One region of the Shinella sedimenti genome, then DNA from elsewhere that is predicted to be linked to it. Evidence: riboswitches for the same ligand, from Rfam matches in the RefSeq annotation. Region 1 holds a riboswitch; each other region holds the start of a gene.
What was found. A riboswitch is a leader RNA that binds a small molecule or an ion and turns the genes downstream of it on or off. The one in region 1 is predicted to bind cobalamin.

Region 1 (5,291 bases):
GCCGTCAGCGCGCGGATCGACGTCTCGATGGTCCGGCCGAAATCCGGTGAATCCATCGCAGAGGCAATGTTGAGCGAGCCGAGATTGCAGGAGATGTCCTTGCCCATCCTCGCATAGGAGAGGTCGGCGTTGAACTCGCTCGGCTCGCTTACCTGCAGAATTTCCGAGCAGAGATTGCTCATGGAGATGCGGCCGGCAATGGGATTGGCGCGGTTCACCGTGTCCTCGAACATGATGTAGGGATAGCCGCTTTCGAACTGGATCTCGGCGATGATCTGGAAGAAGTCGCGCGCTTTGATCTTCTTCTTCTTGATGCGGCTGTCCTCGACCATCTCACGGTATTTTTCGGTGACCGAAATCTCGGAAAAGGCGACGCCGTAGACGCGCTCCACGTCATGCGGCGAGAAGAGGTACATATCCTCGTTGTTCTTCGCCAGTTCGAAGGTGATGTCGGGGATGACCACGCCGAGCGACAGCGTCTTGATGCGGATCTTCTCGTCGGCATTCTCGCGCTTGGTATCGAGGAAGCGCATGATGTCAGGGTGATGGGCGTTGAGATAGACGGCGCCGGCCCCCTGCCGCGCACCGAGCTGGTTGGCATAGGAGAACGAGTCCTCCAGCAGCTTCATGACCGGGATGACGCCGGAAGACTGGTTCTCGATCTGCTTGATCGGCGCGCCCATCTCGCGAAGGTTGGTGAGCGAGAGCGCGACCCCGCCACCGCGCTTGGAAAGCTGGAGCGCCGAGTTGATCGAGCGGCCGATACTTTCCATGTTGTCTTCGATGCGCAGCAGGAAGCACGAGACGAGCTCGCCGCGCTGCTTCTTGCCGGCATTGAGGAAGGTCGGCGTCGCCGGCTGGAAGCGGCCGGAAATGATTTCGTCGACGAGATCGCGGGCAAGCTGCTCGTTGCCGCGGGCCAGCGCCAGCGCCACCATGCAGACGCGGTCCTCGTAGCGCTCCAGGTAGCGTTTTCCGTCGAAGGTCTTCAGCGTGTAGGAGGTGTAGTACTTGAAGGCACCCAGGAAGGTCGGGAAACGGAACTTCTTGTCATAGGCGTGGTCGAAGAGATCGCGCACGAAATTGAACGAATACTGGTCGAGCACGTCCTGCTCGTAATAGCCCTCCGTCACCAGATAATCGAGCTTCTCCCGCAGGTTATGGAAGAACACCGTGTTCTGGTTGACGTGCTGGAGGAAATATTGCTTGGCCGCCTGCCGATCCTTGTCGAGCTGGATCTTCCCCTCTTCATCGTAGAGGTTCAGCATGGCGTTGAGCGCGTGATAGTCCAGCGCCGTGATTTCCGGCACCTTTGCCGGCTTGTCTATCGTCATCGTGTCCAAAATCGTTCCAGCCCTTGTCTGACGTTGTCGACATCCTCATCCGTTCCGAGCAGTTCGAAACGGTAGAGGTACGGCACGGCGCATTTCGCGGAGACGATGTTGCCTGCGAGAGCGTATCCGGTGCCGAAATTGGTGTTCCCGGCCGCGATAACGCCGCGGATCAGGCTTCGATTGTGCGGATCGTTCAGAAAGCGGATCACCGGCTTCGGCACCGCTCCCTTCTCCCCGCCGCCGCCATAGGTCGGCGAGACCAGCACGAAGGGCTCCCGCGCCCTTGGCGGCTCGTCCGTCGCATCGACCGGCAGGCGGAAGGCCGCGACGCCGAGTTTCTCGACGAAGCGTCGGGTGTTCTCCGACCGGCTGGAAAAATAGACGAGCCCGCCCATCGGCCGGCTCAGGCGAGCGCGCTGATCATGTCCGGGCGGAAGCCGGCCCAATGCTGCTCGCCGGCGATGACGACGGGAACCTGGCGATAACCGAGACCCTGCACCAGTGCGAAAGCATCGGCATCCTCGGAGACATCGACGACGCTGTAATCGATGCCCTGGCGATCGAGCGCGCGGGTGGTCGCGGTGCACTGGACGCAGGCGGGCTTGGAATAGACGATGATGGACATGGGCTTTCCTCGTTTTTCAATCAGGCATGGGGAAGCGATCGGCCATCCGCCGATGACCGTTCGATATATTGCAGAGACATGGACGACCGCCCGCGGACGACCGGTTAAGGGGCGTCCGCCTACACGCGCGGAGAAACTGTAAACAAGATCGACATGACTTCACCCCGAGACATTTTCAGCAGGGTGCACAGGGAGACGCGGGGCGAGATCATTCGCAACCCATCGCTCGCCATCCGGACACCCCGCCCGTGGACGTTCATGCACGAGGCAGGTCTCCTGGCTCGCGGGTCGACACGGTCGTCCGTCTTCCCAAGGCATTAGCGCCTCAGTGACATCATCGGATGAACGCTCACCGCTTACAGTTGCGGGGGCAGCCCCGGACAATGCGGCCATCATGGCCGCCCCGGGTTCCCGTCTTAGCCCTCGACACTTTCGAATCGAAGGAACCTCGAACACAAGATATAGTAGACGAGGTAAAAAATGCGTCAACGCCTATGATCGGTTATCCAACATTTCGTGCGGGACCACGGGCACCGGCCGGTCGCGGTCATCGACCGCGACCATCACGAAACGGCCGTGTGCCGTGAGTTTGCGGGCACCACTCATCAGGTCTTCCGACCACAGTTCCACGGCAACGGTCATGGAGGTGCGCCCGACGGCAACAATCGTTGCGACCGTGTCAACGATCGCGCCGACCGGCACGGGCGCGCGGAAATCGACACGCTCGGAGGCGGCCAGCACGGTGATGCGCCGGCCATGGCGGGTCGCCGCCACGAAAGCCGCCTTGGTCATGACGGCGAGCGCCTCGCCGCCGAACATGCGGCCTGAACTGCTGGCCTGATCGGCAAAGACGATGTCGCTTGTGATGAGCCCAGCTTGCGGCGCATCGGCGGTGTCACAGAGCGGCGGCAGGCGCCAGTCCGGCCCCTTGCTTTCCGGCACCGCGACCATATTGAACCCACCACGGGTGCACAGCCGGCGCTCACCGGAGAGAAGGTCCTCCGCCGTCATTTCCACCTCGACGGACATCGACTTACGACCAACGCGCAGGGTGCGCGCGCGAAGCTCGACCATTTCCCCCACGCGAGCGGGCGCCTCGAAATCGACGCGGTCGCAGGAGGCCGTCACAAAGGGCACCCGGCCGTGGCGGGTCGCGGCGATGAAGGCGATGCGATCCATCAGCGCCAGTCCGGCGCCGCCGAACAGCGTGCCGTGGTGGTTCGTATCACCGGGAAAAACGAGATCGATGAGGCAACTCGGGAAAACAGACATGAGATCAATTCCTTCAATCGGCGGCGTCCGGCCCGGTCGCGTGACGGCGAACAGTCGCTCGTCCTCGCGGCAGCGCGGTTTGACGGGCCAGCCTTTGCAGGCCGTTCTTTTCGAAGAGATCGTTCAACGCTTCGGCCAGGATGACCTGATGGGTGACGTTGCGCTCTTTCGCGAGCCGGCTGATCGCGTCGAGCACATCGGGCGGGAAGTGTCCGGAGACCTGGCGTCGGCCAATCCGGCTGGGACGTCTGCTCATATCAGCCCTCCTCAAGCGGCGAGAACGATTTCACCTGTCAGGCCGGCGGACCTGACGACATGAGGACGGCCCGGGTTTCCCCGGGCCGCCGGATGATACTATCGGGCGGCGTGGCGCAATTGCGCGGCGGCGGCGACCATGTTGACGAGCGCGGGCCTGACCTCTTCCCATTTGCGGGTCTTGAGGCCGCAATCGGGGTTGATCCACAGCTGGCGATCCGCCAGGCGCTGGCGGGCGAGCGACAGGAGATCGGTCATCTCACCGATATCGGGCACGCGCGGCGAGTGAATGTCATAGACGCCGGGGCCGATCTCGTTGGGATACTGGAAGTTCCTGAAGGCATCGAGCAGCTCCATCTTCGAGCGCGAGGTCTCGATGGAGATCACGTCGGCATCCATGGCGGCGATGGCCGAGATGATGTCGTTGAACTCCGAGTAGCACATGTGGGTGTGGATCTGCGTCTCGTCCGCCACGCCACTCGAGCACAGGCGGAAGGATTCGACCGCCCAGTCCAGATAATGCTGCCAGTCCCGATGGCGCAGCGGCAGGCCTTCGCGCAAAGCGGCCTCGTCGATCTGGATCATCTTCGCGCCGGCCGCCTCGAGATCGGCGACTTCGTCGCGGATGGCGAGCGCGATCTGCCGGCAGGTGGCGCTGCGCGGGATATCGTCCCGCACGAAGGACCAGTTGAGGATCGTCACCGGGCCCGTCAGCATACCCTTCACCGGCTTTTCGGTCAGCGACTGCGCATATTGCCACCAGCGAACGGTCATCGGGTTCGGCCGCGAGACGTCCCCGAAGATGATCGGCGGGCGGACATAGCGCGAGCCGTAGCTCTGTACCCAGGCGTGCTGCGTGAACGCGAAGCCGGCAAGCTGCTCGCCGAAATACTGCACCATGTCGTTCCTTTCGAACTCTCCGTGCACCAGCACATCCAGCCCGATCTCTTCCTGCCAGCGGATGGCCGCTGCCGTCTCCTTTTGCAGGAAGGTCTCGTAATCCTTGTAGCTCAGCGCGCCCTTGGCGTGGGCGGAGCGTGCCTTGCGGACTTCGCTGGTCTGCGGGAAGGAGCCGATCGTCGTTGTGGGGAAGAGCGGCAGGTCGAGAGCCTTTGCCTGGAGCGCGCGGCGATGCTCGAAGGGGCTCTTGCGGTGCGTCATCGCCGCATCGATGCCGGCAATGCGGCCCTGCACCAGCGGATCGGTGACCTTCGGCGAGGACGCACGGGCAGCCACCGCCTGCGCGGCATCGTTGATCGCCTCCCACACGGCATCCCTGCCCTGTGCAAGCCCCTGGCCGAGCGTTGCAAGCTCGCCGAGCTTCTGGGTGGCGAAGGACAGCCATGTTTTGAGGTCTGCGTCGAGCCCGGTTTCGAGCGCAAGGTCGATCGGCACATGCAGGAGCGAGCACGAGGCGGCGACTTCGAACTTGTCAGCCCCGCGAGCGGCGACGACCGGTGCCAGCCGCTCCAGGATGGCGGCAAGATCGGCCCGCCAGATGTTGCGCCCGTCGATGACGCCGAGCGAAAGGACCTGATCGGCCCGGGCAACCTTCAGGATTGCATCGAGCTGGTCCGGCGCACGCACGAGATCGACATGGAGGCCAGCGACCGGAACGGCGGCCGCGGCATCGAGATTGTCCCCCGCCGCGCCGAAATAGGTGGCAAGCATGATGTTCAGGCCGGGTGCGGCCTTGGCGAAGGCCTCATAGGCCAGTTTGAAGGCGTGGCGCTCGCCTTCGGTGAGGTCGAGGGCGAGGATCGGCTCATCGACCTGCACCCAATCGGCGCCGGCGGCGCGCAGCC
Region 2 (5,291 bases), on a different contig from region 1:
CGGGCTGAGATCGAGCACGAGCGCGGCGGTATCCTCGCCCGGAAGCGGCTTGCCGCCGAAGCGTATGAGCACTTCACCGGGTTTGACATCGCTTGCGTTAAGCCGCACGGGGGCAACGGGCGCATAGTGCGAAGCCAGCATGCCGGGCGCCTCGATGGCAGCACCGGCCTTTTCGTTCCGCTGGACGCGTCGGCCCGTTACGCGTTCGATCTCGGCGACATCGAGGCCGCCGGGGCGCAACAGCCGGATCGTGTCGCCCTCGACCTTGAGGATGGTCGACTCCAGCCCGACAGTCGCCGGGCCGCCGTCGAGAACGAGTTCCAACTTGTCTGTGAAGTCGTCGGCGACGTGGCGGGCCGTCGTGGGGCTGATCCTGCCCGACGTGTTGGCGCTCGGTGCCGCCAGCGGACGGTCGAAGGCTTCGAGCAGGCGGCTTGCAAAACCCGCTGGCACGCGGATGCCGACCGTATCGAGGCCGGCGCGCGCCAGCGGATGGATGGCACTCTCGGGACGAATGGGCAGAACAAGCGTCAGCGGGCCTGGCCAGAAGGCTTGCGCGAGTGCCCGCGAAACGGGATCGAAGACCGCATGTTTCTCCGCCATCGCGAGATCGGTCATGTGGCAGATCAGCGGGTTGAAGCGCGGCCTGCCCTTCATTTCATAAATGCGGGTGATCGCCAGCGGATTGGTGGCGTCGGCTGCAAGGCCGTAGACGGTTTCCGTCGGAATGGCGACGGGCACGCCGCGGGACAGGGCCTCGCAGGCGCGCTCCAGGGCTGCCGCCGCATGCGTTCTCGTGTCCACGATATCAGCCATTCTGCCCTTCCGTTTCGTCGGCTTCCTTTACAGGGGTTTGGCGGGGAATGCCAAGAGGCCAGCCCATTGCCTAAAATTGGAGCGACCTGATTAGACTGGCCGTAAGGGCGCACTGATATGCCTGATGGTAACAGGTTGTGCCCACAGGTTCCGGTTGATGACACATAAGAAATCCTCCACGATCGATGTCGCGCTTCGCGTTGCGACGGCTATGAAGCAGATGGGCATCGAGGGCCTGCCGCGAAATTACGAACTGGTCTATGAGGCCTATTCGGGCAACAATCCGGATCTCGTGCGCGAGTTCATTGCGCTGGGCAAGTACAAGACCCAGGCGGGGCTCGACGAACTCGGCCGCAAATATCTGCCGCATCAGCATGAGGCGAGCGTGCTGCAGCGCTCGGCGGGCGCGATCACCAATGAAATGGCCAACTTCATGGACCTGCTCGGCCAGGAGCGCGCATCGCTTTCCGATTATGGCCGCCTGATTGGCGAGGCGTCGCAGGTGATCCGCAATGCCAGCGGCATGGGTGAGGGTGCGCTGGGCAGTTCGCTTGAAGCCCTTCAGCGGGCGACGGAGCTACGCGTCACGCATACGGCCGAAATGGCGCAGAAGGTTGCGGCGCAATCGGCCGTCATGGACGGGATCCAGAAAGAGATGGCGGAATTCGAGGCGATGAAGTTCATCGATCCGCCGACGAAGCTGGGCAATCGCCGGGCCTTCAACAAGGCGCTCGCCGGCATTTATGCCAATCCCGAATTGCCCATGCTGTGCGGCGTTGCCATTGCCGAAGTCGATGCGGGACGGCGCTTCTCTCCCGGGCAGATCGAGGCCCTCTCCGACCACCTTGTGACGTTTTATGGCGGCCTGATCCGTCAGGTTTTTCCCGGTGAGGATCTCGCCGTTCGCTTCGACGGGTTACGCTTCGGGTTCCTGTTCCACACGTCGGAGGAAGCGGAGGTGCTGCGGCTCATCGATCAGTTGCGTGCCGCCTTCGAAACGGTGGCATTGCGCGATCCGCGCACGGGCCGCAATCTCGGCCATCTCACGCTTTCCGCCGGCGTATGCATGTCCGATCGGGCCGATAGCGCGCTGGCACTTTCATCCGCCTGCGAGCAGGCATTGGCTGAGGCACGGGCAGGCGGCGGTGACAGAGTTGTGGTGCACGGACCGGGTGCATCAGGCGCTTCCGGACGCGACTGGATGCTTTACCGGGCGTCCTGAGCCATCAGGCGCTACCCGCCTACATCGCCCGGATGGTCTTGCGCAGCGCCTCGCTGCCTGCGCCCAGCATCAGGACGTTCTTCATCGCCAGCTTCGGGTCATCGGTGCGGAAGAGCACGCCGTTTCCACGTATCTTGCAGTCAATCTTGAGCCGGCCGGCTTCTTCTGCGGGTGTGATGGCCACGGCGAAGTACATGCGGCCCGGCTTGCGGGATGTGTTGTCGAAAAACTGTTCCCCGTGATCGCTGTCAGCGCCGATATCAGCCTGAAAATTCGCCATGTAGAAGGCCCATTGCACATTCTCGAATTCGGCGAAGCGGGAGTTGGCGACCGTGATGTGGCAATAACCGAGATGCGGCGTCCCGGTGAGCGTGCGGTGAAAGATCAGGCGGGGAAACTGGATGGACTGATGGAAGCGGTTGATGCGGCCATGGGTGACGCTGCCGGCCCGCTCCAGTTTGCGGCCCGTGCGCTCGGCGACTTCTTCGTAGCTGAGATACCGTTTTTCGGTGGGGCTCCAAGTCGGCGTGCGATCGATCCGCCCGGTGCGCAGGAATTCGGTATGCGCAGATCGGGGCGGGTTCGCACGCTTGAAAGCGACAGCGTCGTAGTATCGGAAACCTGTCTGCTGCACCGTCGCACCCCATCGCCGCGCCCTTGTCGACGGAAGATTATGGAAACGTCGTTAAACTTTCCTTTCCGAAAGGGCCCACTTTCCAGATGCACCCTTTGTGGTCGCAATATGACAACATATCAGCCTGCGGCGACTTGCTGCCGAAACTATTCGCATTGCGCTGCAAAATTAGGCGCATCGCATTGATACTTCTGACTTAATGAAGGCGATGGAGATGATGTTTCCGCATAGGCTGCTGTCGTCAAAACATGATGCCATGTCGTTTTCCGGCGTGCCGCCGGGTCTTTCTTGCGGTTAGATAAGAACACTCAAGGTGCCGCCTCCAAGGGAGGGGTGGAGAATTGGGAAGCCGGTTTAAATCCGGCGCTGCCCCCGCAACGGTGTTGGAGCACGGTGCAGCAGGAAGCCACTGGACGGGAGGTCCGGGAAGGCGCTGCACCAGGTCCGGAAGGCATTGTCCCAAGGCGAGCCGCGAGGCTTTCTGACAGGGGCATGACCGGCCAAGGACACTCCTCAGCCCGGAAACCAGCCTGGAGTAACGATCGTGACTGGCTGCGGCGGGCGGCCGGGAAGCGTGCAGACCGTGCGGCTTTGCCGCCGGATGCCGTCTCCTTAAGCGCGCCTCAGCAAATTTTGGATATTCTGAGGATCCGGCATGGACATTCACAGCGACGTGCTCCGCAAGCTCAAGAACCGGCGCGAAGGCCACAGCCTCGAGCAGGCCTTCTACATCGACCCCGACTACTACAAGCTCGATCTTGAGACGATCTGGTACCGCGACTGGCTTTTCATCGGCCACGACTGCGAGATCCCCAAGTCCGGCAATTATTTCACGGTGCAGGTGGGCGATTATCCCGTGGTCGTCACCCGCGACCGGACCGGCACCATTCGTGCCCTTCACAATTCCTGCCGCCACCGCGGTTCGCGTGTGTGCACGCAGCACAAGGGCTCCTCCGCCAAGCTCGTCTGTCCCTACCACCAGTGGACTTACGAACTTGACGGTTCGCTGCTCTTCGCACGCCACATGGCGGAGGATTTCGACAAGACCCAGCACGGCCTGAAGCAGATCCACTGCCAGACGGTCGGCGGCTATATCTTCATCTGCCTTGCCGACGAAGCGCCGGATTTCGCGCCGTTCCGCAATCTGGTCGATCCCTATCTCGCCCGCCATCGCCTCGGCGAGACGAAGGTCGCCTTTGAAAGCACGATCATCGAGAAGGGCAACTGGAAGCTCGTCTGGGAAAACAACCGCGAGTGCTACCACTGCGCGGCCAACCACCCCGAACTCTGCCGCACCTATCCCGAAGCGCCGAGCGCGACGGGTGTGCAGGGCGCCAAGGATGATCCCGTTATCGCCGAACACTGGGCAAAGTGCGAAGCCGCCGGCCTGCCGAGCGAGTTCAAGATCTCGCCGACCGGTCAGTTCCGCGCGGCGCGCATGCCGCTCATCCAGGATGCCGAGAGCTACACCATGTCCGGCGCACGCGCCGTCCAGCGGCCGCTGTCGAGCGACGTGCTGGAAAGCCATATCGGCACGTTGCTGCTCTTCCATTATCCGACGACCTGGAACCATGTGCTGGCCGATCACGCCATTACCTTCCGCGTCCTGCCGCTTGGCCCTGAGCTGACGCAGGTCACGACGAAGTGGCTGGTCAACAAGGATGCGGTCGAAGGCGTCGACTACCGTCTCGACGAACTCACGCATGTCTGGACGGAAACCAACGACCAGGACCGCCGCATCGTCGAGGAGAATGCCTTCGGCATCCGCTCGCCGGCCTACCAGCCCGGCCCCTACTCGCCCGAAGACGAGGGTGGCGTGATGCAGTTTGTCGAGTGGTACACCAACTTCATGGTGGAGCGGCTCGACGGCGCCAAGAAGCCGCTGTCGCGGGTAGCCTGACATGACGGTCACGAGCGATTTTCGCCATTTCGACGAACTCCAGCCGTGGAACGATCGCCAGCACATGCTGGAATGCATCGCCGTCACGGTGGAGACGACCGATGTGATGACCTTCACCTTCCGTTCCGATCGCGACAACTGGTTCCGGTATCTGCCGGGCCAGTTCGTCACCTTGGAATTGCCGGTGTCGGAAGACGACCCGGTCATGCGGACCTACACGCTGGCCTCGACCCCTTCGCGCCCCTTCTCCGTCGCCGTGACGGTGAAGGCGCAGAAGAGCTCGATCGGCACGCGCTGGATGTTCGATCATCTGCGTCCCGGCATGAAGCTGAAGGCGTTCGGCCCGCTTGGTGATTTCTCCTTCGTGCGCTATCCGGCGGAGAAGTACCTCTTCATCTCGGCCGGCTCCGGCGTGACGCCGATGATGTCGATGACGCGGTGGATGTCGGATTGCAGCCCGCAATCGGACGTTGCCTTCGTCAGCTGTGCCCGCACGCCGGAGGATCTGCTGTTCAAGGCGGAACTCGAATGTCTCGCAGCCCAGATGCCCAATCTTTCCCTGGGCTTCGTCGTTGAAGGCCACAACCCGCGTGATGGGTGGCATGGCGTGCGCGGCCGCATCGATGCTGCCCGCCTGTCGCTGCTGGCGCCCGATTTCCGTGATCGCACCGTCTTCTGCTGCGGCCCGGAACCCTTCATGCGCGGCGTGCGCGACATGC
Region 3 (5,291 bases), on a different contig from region 1:
GCCGCGATGCGGCGTTCGCCCGAGCTGGACGATGTCGCGCACCGTCAACTGGGTATCGGTCGTTGCCTGCTGTTCCACGAAGGCGACGCGACGCGCGAGGCTTGCACGCGGAATGGCGGCGATGTCCTGTTCGGCAAGGCGTATGATGCCACTGTCGACCTTGCGCAGGCGGCAGATCAGCCGGAGCAGGCTGGACTTCCCCGAACCGTTCGGCCCCAGAAGGCCGAGCACCTTGCCCTGCTCCACCGCCAGCGTGATGCCATCGACGACGATGGTTTTGCCGGCAGTATAGGCGACGTTCTCGACGGCGATACTCACACGCTTCTCCGGGCACGAAAGAGAATGATGGCAAAAGCAGGAGCGCCGAACAGCGCGGTAACGACACCGATGGGCAGGATCTGCTGCGGAATGATGATGCGCGAGACGATGTCGGCGAAAACCATGAAGATTGCCCCGCCCAGTGCTGTCGCCGGCAGGAGCCTGTGGTGCGAAGGGCCGACGATGAAGCGCGCGGCATGGGGAATGACGAGCCCGACGAAGCCGATCGATCCGACCATGCTGACGACGGCGGCGGTCATCAGCGCGGTGATGCCGAACAGCACGACCTGAACGCGCCGCACGGCGATGCCGAGTGCGGCGGCGGCATCCGTGCCGAAGGCGAAGGCGTCGAGCGCACGGGCATGGAACAGGCAGGCGAGATATCCGGCGATGGCGACCGGCACGGAGAGATAAACGTCGGGCCAGCGCACACCGCTCATCGAGCCGAGCAGCCAGAACAGCACGCCGCGCGCCTGTTCGGCATTGGCGGATGTTGTAACGATATAGGATGTGAGCGCGTTAAAGAGCTGCGAGCCGGCGACGCCGCACAGGATGATGCGTTCGCTGGAGCGGCCAGCGCCGGCGGCCAGGACGCCAACGAGCAGGAAAGCGACGATCGCGCCGATGAAGGCGCCGCCCGAAAGCGTCAGCGCGCCATAGCCGAGGCCGAGGATCATGACGCAGACTGCGCCCGTCGAGGCGCCTGCCGAGATGCCGAGCACATAGGGTTCTGCAAGCGGATTGCGCAACATCGCCTGGAGAACGACGCCGCAGAGGGCAAGTGATGCGCCGGCACTTGCGGCAACCAGCGCGCGGCTGAGCCGGTAGTCCCAGACGATGCCCTGGTGGATGCGGTTGAGTTCGAAGGATGTGCCGAAGATCCGGTTCGACACTGCCTTGGCCGTCGTGGAAACGGGAATGGCGATCTCGCCGATGGCGACGGCGAAGCTGATCATGATCGCGAGCAGGATGACTGCGGCAATGGTGAGCGCCACAAGCGCCCACCACCGATGCTGTCGGGATGCGGCAGCTCTCACTGCGACAGGCCGAAGGACTTGATGCCGGCCGCCAGCGTCTCGATGCCGTCGATCGTGCGGATCGTCGGGTTCATCGACTGCGCGTCCATCATCACGAAGTGCCTGTTCTTCACCGCGTCGAGTTCCTTGGTTACAGGGTCGTTCTCAAGAAAGTCGATCTTCGTCTGCGGGTCGTCGGCCGCATAGCGGCGGCGTTCCATCGTTGCGAGCACGATGACGGCGGGGTTTGCCTGGGAAATGGTCTCCCAGCCCACCAGCGGCCATTCCTCTTCGGTGGCGACGACGTTCTTGGCGCCGATCGTCTTGAGGATATAGGCAGGCGCGCTGTTCTTGCCGGCGATAAAGGCGTCACCGTTCACCTCTTTGCTGGAGAACCAGAACACGACGGGAAGGTTCTTGCCGGCGGCACCTTCAATCGATGCGACGGCATCCGCCTCGCGCTTCTTCAGGTCGGCGATGAGGGCGTCGCCGCGCTCCTTGATGTCGAAGATTTCAGCGAGTTCGGCGATTTCCTGATAGATCAGGTCCATCGTGAACAGTTCCTTGCGCACGCCGTCGCCGCCGTCCTCATTGATCTTGTCGACGCAGTCGGCCGGCGCGACATAGGTATTGATGCCGAGATCGGCGAATTGCTCGCGCTTGCCGACCGCGCCCTGCACGCCGACATGCCATTCGAACTCGGCCGCGACGAGATCGGGCTCCTCGCCGACAACGGCTTCAAAGCTCGGATCGTTGTCGGCAAGTCGCTTGATCTTGTCGTTGGCCTCTGCATAGGCGGGAAGAACAGGGCCGACCCATACGGCGGTGCCCGCAATCTTGTCAGCAAGCCCAAGGGAGAACAGCACTTCGGTCATGCCCTGGCCGATCGAGACGATCTTTTCGGGAGCCTTGGAGAAGGTGACCTGCTGGCCACAATTGTTGATGGTCAGCGGATACTGCGTGGCAGCGAAGCCGGTGCCGGCAAGGCCGGTCAGGCCGACTGCGAATGTAATGGTGGCAAGGATCTGGCGCATGGAAACCTCAATTCCGAAGAGGGCGAGCGCTGCGCAGGTGCAGCGGGCGACATAAGTGTCAGTTCGCGCGGAAAGCCCAATCGAGGCGGATGGATGCCGTCGAACGGCAAAGGTTCAGGTCAGACATATCTGCTCCTTTCCAGGCATCCCCGCCCGGCTGATTGGATCGTGTTCGACGGCAGGTCTCCTGGCTCACGGATATCTGTCGCTCATCTGCCTTCCCGCGATGTCTCGCAGTGGCATGGCCTTCAAGGCCCGGGGATGGTCGGCAATCCGCTTACAGTTGCGGGGGCAGCCACGGTCTTGGTCCCTTTTGGGTCGTCCGCACCGTGTTCCCTATTAATCCCTTCGGAGTCGTCCTCCGGGAACCGTCGCATTCCCCTTATGATGCGCCCCGATCCGCGTCAAGGCGCAGATGCCCGCTTGCAAAGGGCGCTGCCGCCTGTTCGTCCAAAACGACATTTATATATGCAGTGTGGACGGCTCCGCAGGGTGCGCGAGCCTGCGTCGCATCGGCGGCTTGCCCTTCAAGGTCGTGCCATGCCATTAGAATAGCTTGATTTCTGGAGACGGATACATGGTGGAAAGCACGATGGTCGGGCGACCGTGGAAATGTCTGGTATTGGCTGCGTCCCTTTTCATGGCGAGTGTCGCCAATGCCACGCCAGTTCTCGTCGTCGATCCCGACAGCCATCAGGTGCTGTATCAAGAGGATGCCGGCGTGCCATGGTATCCCGCGTCGACGACCAAGCTGATGTCGGCTTTCGTGACGTTCGAAGCACTGAAGGCGGGCGAGGTGTCGCTGACGACACCCGTAACGATGACGCGCAACGCGACCAAGCAGGCGTTCCTTGAATCAGGGCTAACCATCGGCCGCGCAATGACGCTGGAGGACGCCCTTTTCGCGATGATCACCGCATCGGCCAACGACGTGGCGGTCGCCGTCGCCGAAACGGTCGCGCCCAACGAAGCCGCCTTCGTCAAGCGCATGAATGACACCGCAGCGCGTCTGGGGATGACCGGCACGCATTTCGCCAATCCGAACGGCCTGTTTGACAAGAGCAACTATACGACCGCACGCGACCTCGCGATCCTCGGCATGGAAGTCGACCGGCAGTTTCCCGAATTTCGGCGCTTCTTCCTGGCGTCGTCGGTCACCATCGACGGCAAGGAGATCAAGTCCAACAATCTGCTGCTGACCCGCTATCCGGGCACGACGGGCATGAAGACGGGCTTCCTGTGCGCATCCGGCCGCAATATCGTCGGGCTCGCCTCGCGCAACGGCAAGCGTGTGATGGTGGTCATTCTCGGCGCGACGACGGAGCGTGAACGCAACGAACGCTCCGCGCAATACATGACGCAGGCCTTTGAGGGGCAGCTTTCCGGCGGTGCCGGACGCGTGGACGACCTGGCGAACCGAAAGGATGTCGCCCCGCAGGATATGCGCGTGCGTCTCTGCACCGATCAGAGCGCGGCCTATGAGACGAGCCGCGACGCGCTCTACCCGATGGGGCTTCCCGGCCACGAAAGCTATCTGCAGGGCGAAACGAAAGGCGAGGTCCACACTATCAGCACATGGGCGGACGATACGGCCGTGGATGTACCGATACCGGCCCGCCGGCCGTCCTAGTCCGGCATCATGAGGGCTCGGAGGCGCGTTCCAGCGTCTTCAGCATCGTCCGCTCCGCCAGGTTGAGATAGGCGTCGAGCTGCGCGGCGGCCTCTTCGCGCTTGTTCTGTTCAAGCAGCGTCACGATCTCGCCGTTCATGTCCACGAACGGCGCGTGTAGGTGCTCCGGGTCTTTCAGCAGCCCGAAGCAGAGACGCAATTCCGCTGATATGCGCTCGTAGAATTCACTGATGCGCATGCTGTCGGCGAGATCGATGATAGCGGTGTGGAACGTCATGTTGGCGCTGCCGACGCCGAGCCAGTCGCCGGCATCGCGCCGCTCGCGTCCTGCGGCGACCGCGTCGCGCATGGTGCGGATGGCCGCATGCTGGTGCCAAGCCTGGCGCAGGGCGGCACATTCCAGCAAGCGCCGCACGCGGTAAATGTCGATGACGGAGGCCATTGTCGGGACTGCGACAAAGACGCCGCGATTGGCCTCGTGGCGCACAAGCCCATCCTTGGTCAGCAGGCGAAACGCCTCACGCAACGAATTGCGCGACACGTTGAAGCGCTCGCTGAACGCAGCTTCGGACAGGCGCTGTCCGGGCGAAAGTTCGCCCGCGATCAGCAGCGCGCGGATGCGTCGCGCCAGGCGGTCGGCAAGCGGCAGGCCCTGTCCGTCGTCCGTCATAGCGTTTTGTTTCCCCATCATGTCCAACCGGTTGTCTGCTTGCAGGAATTCCCGGCACTCTAGCATATAGCCGATTCCTCAGGAATGATTGTTGAACAATATTGATATTTTTGTTCATTCATGTACTCTCGTTTAACATGTGAAGGAGAAGACCATGACGGTGATGGATCTCAATAGCGATCTCGGTGAAGGCTATGGCGCCTGGCGGATGGGCGATGATGCATCGATGCTTGCCGTCGTTTCCTCCGCCAACATCGCCTGCGGATTCCATGCGGGCGACCCGGCCGGGATCTATCGCACCGTAAAGGCCGCAGCCGCGAATGGCGTGGTGGTCGGCGCGCATGTTTCCTACCCGGATCGCGTCGGATTCGGTCGGCGCGATCTCGATATCACCACGGAAGACCTGACCGCCGACGTCATCTACCAGATCGGCGCGCTGAAGGGCATCGCGGCGGCGGCGGGAACGACGGTCCGCTACGTGAAACCCCACGGAGCGCTTTACAATCGCATTGCCTACGACGCGGGGCAGGGGCAGGCGGTGATCGATGGCATTCTTGCTGTCGATCCCTCTCTCATCCTAATGGGGCTCGCCAATGCCCCGATCCTTGATCTCGCCCGACGCG
Region 4 (5,291 bases), on a different contig from region 1:
GTAGGCGCTCCAGTTTCCGCCGTAGCTGTTGGCGCCGAGTGATGTCAGCTCCACGATGACGTCCATCGTCTCCAGCAATTCGCGGTCATGGCTGACGATCACCGCGCCGGCCCGCCAGCCGGCAAGCAGGTCAATCACCGCCTGCCGGCCTTCGCGATCGAGATTGTTGGTCGGTTCATCGAGCAGCAGGAAATCCGGCTCACGGAACACCAGCGCCGCGAGGGCCGCTCGCGTGCGCTGCCCGCCGGACAGGGCCGAAAGTGGGGTTTTAGGCTCCACTTGGAGCCCAACGCGCGCGAGAGCGGCGGAGAACCGCGCCTCCACGGTCCAGTCGGCATCGGCAAGCTCGTCGGCTTCGGCCACGCCGCGTTCGGCGCGGGCGAGAAGATCGAGCATGTCAGCGATGCCGAAAAGATCGGCGACGGCTTCCCCCGCTGCAACCTGCACGGTCTGGCGCAGCAGACCGATCGCCCCGTCAACAGTCACGGTCCCGGATTGCGGTGCGAGCTCGCCCGTGACGAGCCTGAGCAACGTTGTCTTGCCGACGCCGTTGCGTCCGACAAGGCCGGTGCGCTCGGCACCGAAGGTCAGGTCGAGATTGGTAAGAAGCGTGTTCCCGTCAGGCGCGGACCACAAGATTTTGGAAAGCGTTATGGAGTGCGGCATGGATGTGGATATCCCCGATGACAAAACGAAGTCGGTTTGCGGTCGGGTTGAAATCCATGAAGCACCATCCGGTCGGTATTGAAGATGCCGCAATTTAGGGTGTGACTTGGGCCGTTGCAAGGCAGGCGCCCAGTGTGGCCGTTAAGCACGAATGCCGGTCGGCGTTGCACTCGCTCCGGCACGCCCTATGATAAGATAGGAAATGCCGGTTTTCGCCGGCCGTTTCGACATGCTCTAAGATCGATAGGGATCGTTACCGTGAAGCGACGCAGCCGCTTCCTGTTTGCCGTCGCAACCGGCCTGTCGCTTCTTTCTTCCGGCGGCACGGCGGCGGCGGACGTGTGCCAGCGCCTCAAGGCGGAACTGGCGAGCCTGCCCAAGGTCGTGGTCGATACCTCGAACGCCCGCAAATATGCGTCCGCCATCGCACGCCAGAACATCCAGCTGAGGCAAGCGAAAAGCGATCAGCGCCGCCTGCGCTGCTCCAGCGGCAGCATCATCGTGATCGGCGGCGCCAATGCCGATGCCTGCGCCACGCTCGCCACCGTCATCGGCAAGATGGAGCAGAACCTCCAGATCCTCGACAGCAAGCGGCGTGAGCTGTCGGGCGGCGGCGCGTCGAAGGCCAGACGCAACCGGCTGATCTCCTCGCTGGAGACCGAGGGCTGCAACGATGCGAAGGTGACGCCTGTTGCCGCAACCGAGCGTCTGCGCACGCTCGACGAAACGCGCACCCTGCCGCTGGGAACCGCGCCCGAAGGCAGCGACCGGCTGCAGTTGCGCTCGCTGGGCGGGAATGCCGGCCATGGCAACCTGCGCACCGTATGCGTGCGCACCTGCGACGGCGGTTTCTTCCCGATTTCCTCCAACGCCTCGCCGATGGACTTCCGCCGCGACCAGCAGGTCTGCGCGATGATGTGCCCACAGACCGAGACGGAACTCTATTACCACGCGATGGGGCGCGGACAGGAAACCGAGCAGATGACCTCCACGGTCAGCGGCCGCACCTATGTTGAATTGCAGAACGCCTTTGCCTACCGCACGCGCGACCTTTCCAAGCCCGGCGCCTGCGGCTGCAACCTCTCGGCTTACTATCAGGAGATGATCAAGCGCGAAAAGGCGGCACGCGGCGAGATGACGACGGAAACCGCACCGGATGGCGGCTCCGGCTCCGTAACCACCATCCAGACGCAGCCACGCAAGGACGAGGCAAAGGTTTCGGCCAAGGCGGAGGAGCGTGATTACGACCCGTCCAAGCACAAGGTGCGCACGGTCGGCCCGGCCTTCCTGCCGGAAAATGAATCCGCAATCGACCTCGGCCGTCCCGCAGGCGCCGACGTCAACTGATGTCCGGCCAGCGCTCTTCGAAGACCAGGTCCTCCAGTGGCAGACGCTGCCGCCAGCCCTTCACGGCCAGCTCCGGTTCGCCATAGAGCTGCTCGACGAAACCAACGCATAGCCAGGCGACGATCTCGATATGATTGGGGATGCCAAGGATCGTGCGGATATCGCTGTCGTGGAAGATGCTGACCCAGCCGACGCCCACCCCTTCCGCGCGCGCCGCAAGCCAGAGGTTCTGTACGGCGCAAACGGTGGAATAGACGTCCATGCGCGGATTGTGCGTTCGCCCCAGCACGACGGACCCTGCCCGCGTCGGATCGCAGGTCACGCAGATGGAAAGCGGCGCCTTCAGAATGCCCTCGAGCTTCAGCGCACGATAGCGTTCTTGCTGCTCGCCCGAAAACATCGCCTCCGCCTCCGCATTGGCCTTGAGAAAAGCCGCATGCACCGCCTGACGGGTCAGCAGATTGCGCACGAGAAGGAAGTTCCATGGCTGCATGAAACCGACCGACGGTGCGTTGTGTGCCGCCTGCAGCAGCCGCCGAACCAGATCGTCCGGTAAGGGATCAGGCAGGAACTGGTCGCGCACGTCGCGGCGCGTTTCGATGGCGCGGTAGACGGCCTGCTTTTCCTCATGCGGAAAAGCGCCCGCCCGGACCAGAAGGTCCAACGGTTCGGTTCGCATCGTCATCTCCCCAACAATGCGCAAAACCTGCCGCCGTCCGCGCGGTTCGGTCTATCTTGCCAGGCCGGTCTTCTGACTTCGGTTCACACGACTTCGAACTGCCTTCCCGGTTGAACAACCAGTGGCAAAACCCTGAATCGATTCAAGGTTTTAGAGTGAAGCCATCCCCGTCACAGCGTTGGGCACGTACCGGATCTGGGTCTCCCCGCACCGGTTTCCCGATTCTCCCGCAAGCGGGCACCTGACGTCCGGATTGTGCACGACACGACTGCGTGATCAAGTCCGCGTGTTCAAAACGCTGTTGTCGCCTCAGCCGTTATCGACCACTTTCTTGAGGGGCTGTGCCTTCAGACGGGCCTTGCGGTTCTTGTCGGCGAGTTCGGCGCCGGAAAAGGCCAGAAGCTTGCAGAGCTGGTTGTGACCATACGACTTCAGATCGAAGTTCGGTTGACACGCGTTCAAGGTCTTCATGAGGTCCGGCAGCGCAACCCATGGACCATCCAGCGGCGGCGCCTCGACGAAAATGCGTTGCAGGAGTTCACTCTTTAACGCGCGGCGAACATCTGGCGCCTGTATTGCAACAGTCTTTTCGGTGATTTTCACCGGCGCTGGACTTGGGTCGGGCTTTACAGCGCCGATGGTCCTGAAGACGTCAAAAGCCGTCTGAAACCGGCTCGAGGCCTTTGAGCACGCCATTCCAACGGCGATCTTGCCAGCGCGCCGAATTCGCATTGCCAACTGGGTGAAGTCGCTATCGGCGGTGGCGAGGCAGAACACATCCACTTGCCCCGAATGAAGTTCGTCCATGGCATCGATCACCATGGCGATATCAGCGCCGTTCTTGCCATTCGCCCCGGCCACGGTCTGCCGGGACGTGAGGGCGTGAAGTGCGGCGGCATCCAGCCACGGCTTGAGGGATGAATTCGAGAAGTCTCCATAGATACGGCGATCAAGCAGCAGGCCGTGCTTCGTCGCTTCTTCGATAAGCGTGGCGGCGGCGCGCGAAGGCACGTTCTCTGCATCGATAAAAAGGACAGCCCTGCGTTGCGCCATACCCACTCCCCGAGAAGGAATGCATATTAGCACTGACCTCTCTGTCTGCAATCAGAGAGGTTACATTTCGATCGCACAGGTTAACGCACAACTACCAGACGCAGAAAGACCGCCAGTACCGCGCCCCTCATCCCCGGTCGCGGAAGCGGTTGGTGATGGGGTAGCGGCGGTCGCGGCCGAAATTCTTGCGGGTGATCTTGACGCCGGGCGCGGACTGGCGGCGCTTGTATTCAGCGATGTAGAGCAGGTGCTCGATCCGGTGGACGGTTGCCGCGTCGTGGCCGCGCGCCACAATCTCCTCCGTGCCCATCTCCAACTCGACGAGGCATTCGAGAATGTCGTCAAGAACAGGATAGGGCGGCAGGGAATCCTGGTCGGTCTGATTGGGCCGCAGCTCGGCCGACGGCGCCTTGTCGATGATATTGTGCGGGATTACCTCACCCGTCGGCCCCAGCGCGCCGGGCGGCACATACTGGTTGCGCCAGCGCGACAGCGCATAGACCTGCATTTTGTAGAGGTCCTTGATGGGGTTGAAACCGCCGTTCATGTCGCCGTAGAGCGTGGCATAGCCGACCGACATTTCCGACTTGTTGCCCGTCGTGACCACCATCGAGCCGAACTTGTTGGAAATCGCCATCAGGATCGTGCCGCGCGTGCGGCTCTGGAGGTTTTCCTCGGTGATGCCTTCCTCGGTGCCCTCGAAGGTCTCTGACAGCGCGGAAAGGAAGCCGGTCACGGGTGCCTCGATCGGCACGATGTCGTAACGGCAACCCAGCGCCTTGGCGCAATCGGCAGCATCCTTCAGAGAATCCTCCGAAGTGTAACGGTAGGGCAGCATCACACAGCGCACGCGCTCCTCGCCCAGCGCATCGACGGCGATGGCCGCGCAGATCGCCGAATCGATGCCGCCGGACAGGCCGAGCACGACGTTCTTGAAGCCGTTCTTGTTGACGTAGTCGCGGAAGCCGAGAAGGCAGGCGCGGTAATCCGCCTCCTCGCGCTCGGGAATGCGCGACATCGGGCCGCTGTCGCAGACCCATCCGCCGCCCTGCCGCTTCCAGGTCGTGAGCGCGATGGTTTCCTCGAACTGGCTCATCTGGAAGGCCAGCGTCTTGTCGGCGTTGAAGGCGAAGCTTGCGCCGTCGAAAACAAGCTCGTCCTGCCCGCCGAGCTGGTTGGCATAGAGCAGCGGAAGGCCGGTCTCGATGACCTGCTTCAGCACGACCTGGTGGCGGATATCGACCTTGCCGCGATAATAGGGCGAGCCGTTCGGCGACAGCAGGATTTCCGCGCCGCTTTCCGCCAGCGTCTCGCAGACGCCGAGTTCGCCCCAGATGTCCTCGCAGATCGGGATGCCAAGGCGCACGCCACGGAAATTCACCGGACCCGGCATCGCGCCCTGATCAAAGACGCGCTTCTCATCGAATTCGCCGTAGTTCGGCAGGTCCACCTTGTCGCGGACCGCGATGACCTTGCCGGCATCGAGAACGGCGACGGCATTGTAGCGGCCGGTCTCGTCCTGCCGCGGAAAGCCGATAATGACGCC

Region 2: it holds a riboswitch for cobalamin, as region 1 does, so the genes downstream of both, MKI86_RS14885 (aromatic ring-hydroxylating oxygenase subunit alpha) here and nrdH (glutaredoxin-like protein NrdH) in region 1, are expected to answer to the same signal.
Region 3: it holds a riboswitch for cobalamin, as region 1 does, so the genes downstream of both, MKI86_RS12970 (ABC transporter substrate-binding protein) here and nrdH (glutaredoxin-like protein NrdH) in region 1, are expected to answer to the same signal.
Region 4: it holds a riboswitch for cobalamin, as region 1 does, so the genes downstream of both, bluB (5,6-dimethylbenzimidazole synthase) here and nrdH (glutaredoxin-like protein NrdH) in region 1, are expected to answer to the same signal.

The regions. Positions count from the first base shown of each region.
Region 1 covers NZ_JAKVIN010000001.1:812,327-817,617, forward strand. The annotation lists gene nrdE (class 1b ribonucleoside-diphosphate reductase subunit alpha) at 1-1,334, opposite strand, end outside; gene nrdI (class Ib ribonucleoside-diphosphate reductase assembly flavoprotein NrdI) at 1,331-1,729, opposite strand; gene nrdH (glutaredoxin-like protein NrdH) at 1,738-1,959, opposite strand; cobalamin riboswitch at 2,209-2,425, opposite strand; gene MKI86_RS04100 (acyl-CoA thioesterase) at 2,452-3,231, opposite strand; gene MKI86_RS04105 (ribbon-helix-helix domain-containing protein) at 3,245-3,487, opposite strand; gene metE (5-methyltetrahydropteroyltriglutamate--homocysteine S-methyltransferase) at 3,586-5,291, opposite strand, start outside.
Region 2 covers NZ_JAKVIN010000006.1:111,010-116,300, forward strand. The annotation lists gene MKI86_RS14870 (L-threonylcarbamoyladenylate synthase) at 1-816, opposite strand, end outside; gene MKI86_RS14875 (diguanylate cyclase domain-containing protein) at 974-2,038, shown strand; gene MKI86_RS14880 (DUF6656 family protein) at 2,058-2,672, opposite strand; cobalamin riboswitch at 2,967-3,220, shown strand; gene MKI86_RS14885 (aromatic ring-hydroxylating oxygenase subunit alpha) at 3,328-4,572, shown strand; gene MKI86_RS14890 (FAD-binding oxidoreductase) at 4,574-5,291, shown strand, end outside.
Region 3 covers NZ_JAKVIN010000005.1:140,041-145,331, reverse strand. The annotation lists gene MKI86_RS12980 (ABC transporter ATP-binding protein) at 1-318, opposite strand, end outside; gene MKI86_RS12975 (FecCD family ABC transporter permease) at 315-1,355, opposite strand; gene MKI86_RS12970 (ABC transporter substrate-binding protein) at 1,352-2,368, opposite strand; cobalamin riboswitch at 2,529-2,756, opposite strand; gene MKI86_RS12965 (D-alanyl-D-alanine carboxypeptidase family protein) at 2,991-3,998, shown strand; gene MKI86_RS12960 (GntR family transcriptional regulator) at 4,006-4,668, opposite strand; gene MKI86_RS12955 (LamB/YcsF family protein) at 4,823-5,291, shown strand, end outside.
Region 4 covers NZ_JAKVIN010000002.1:538,340-543,630, reverse strand. The annotation lists gene MKI86_RS06755 (ABC-F family ATP-binding cassette domain-containing protein) at 1-666, opposite strand, end outside; gene MKI86_RS06750 (DUF2865 domain-containing protein) at 925-2,013, shown strand; gene bluB (5,6-dimethylbenzimidazole synthase) at 2,006-2,692, opposite strand; cobalamin riboswitch at 2,738-2,952, opposite strand; gene MKI86_RS06740 (NYN domain-containing protein) at 3,002-3,745, opposite strand; gene MKI86_RS06735 (NAD+ synthase) at 3,873-5,291, opposite strand, start outside.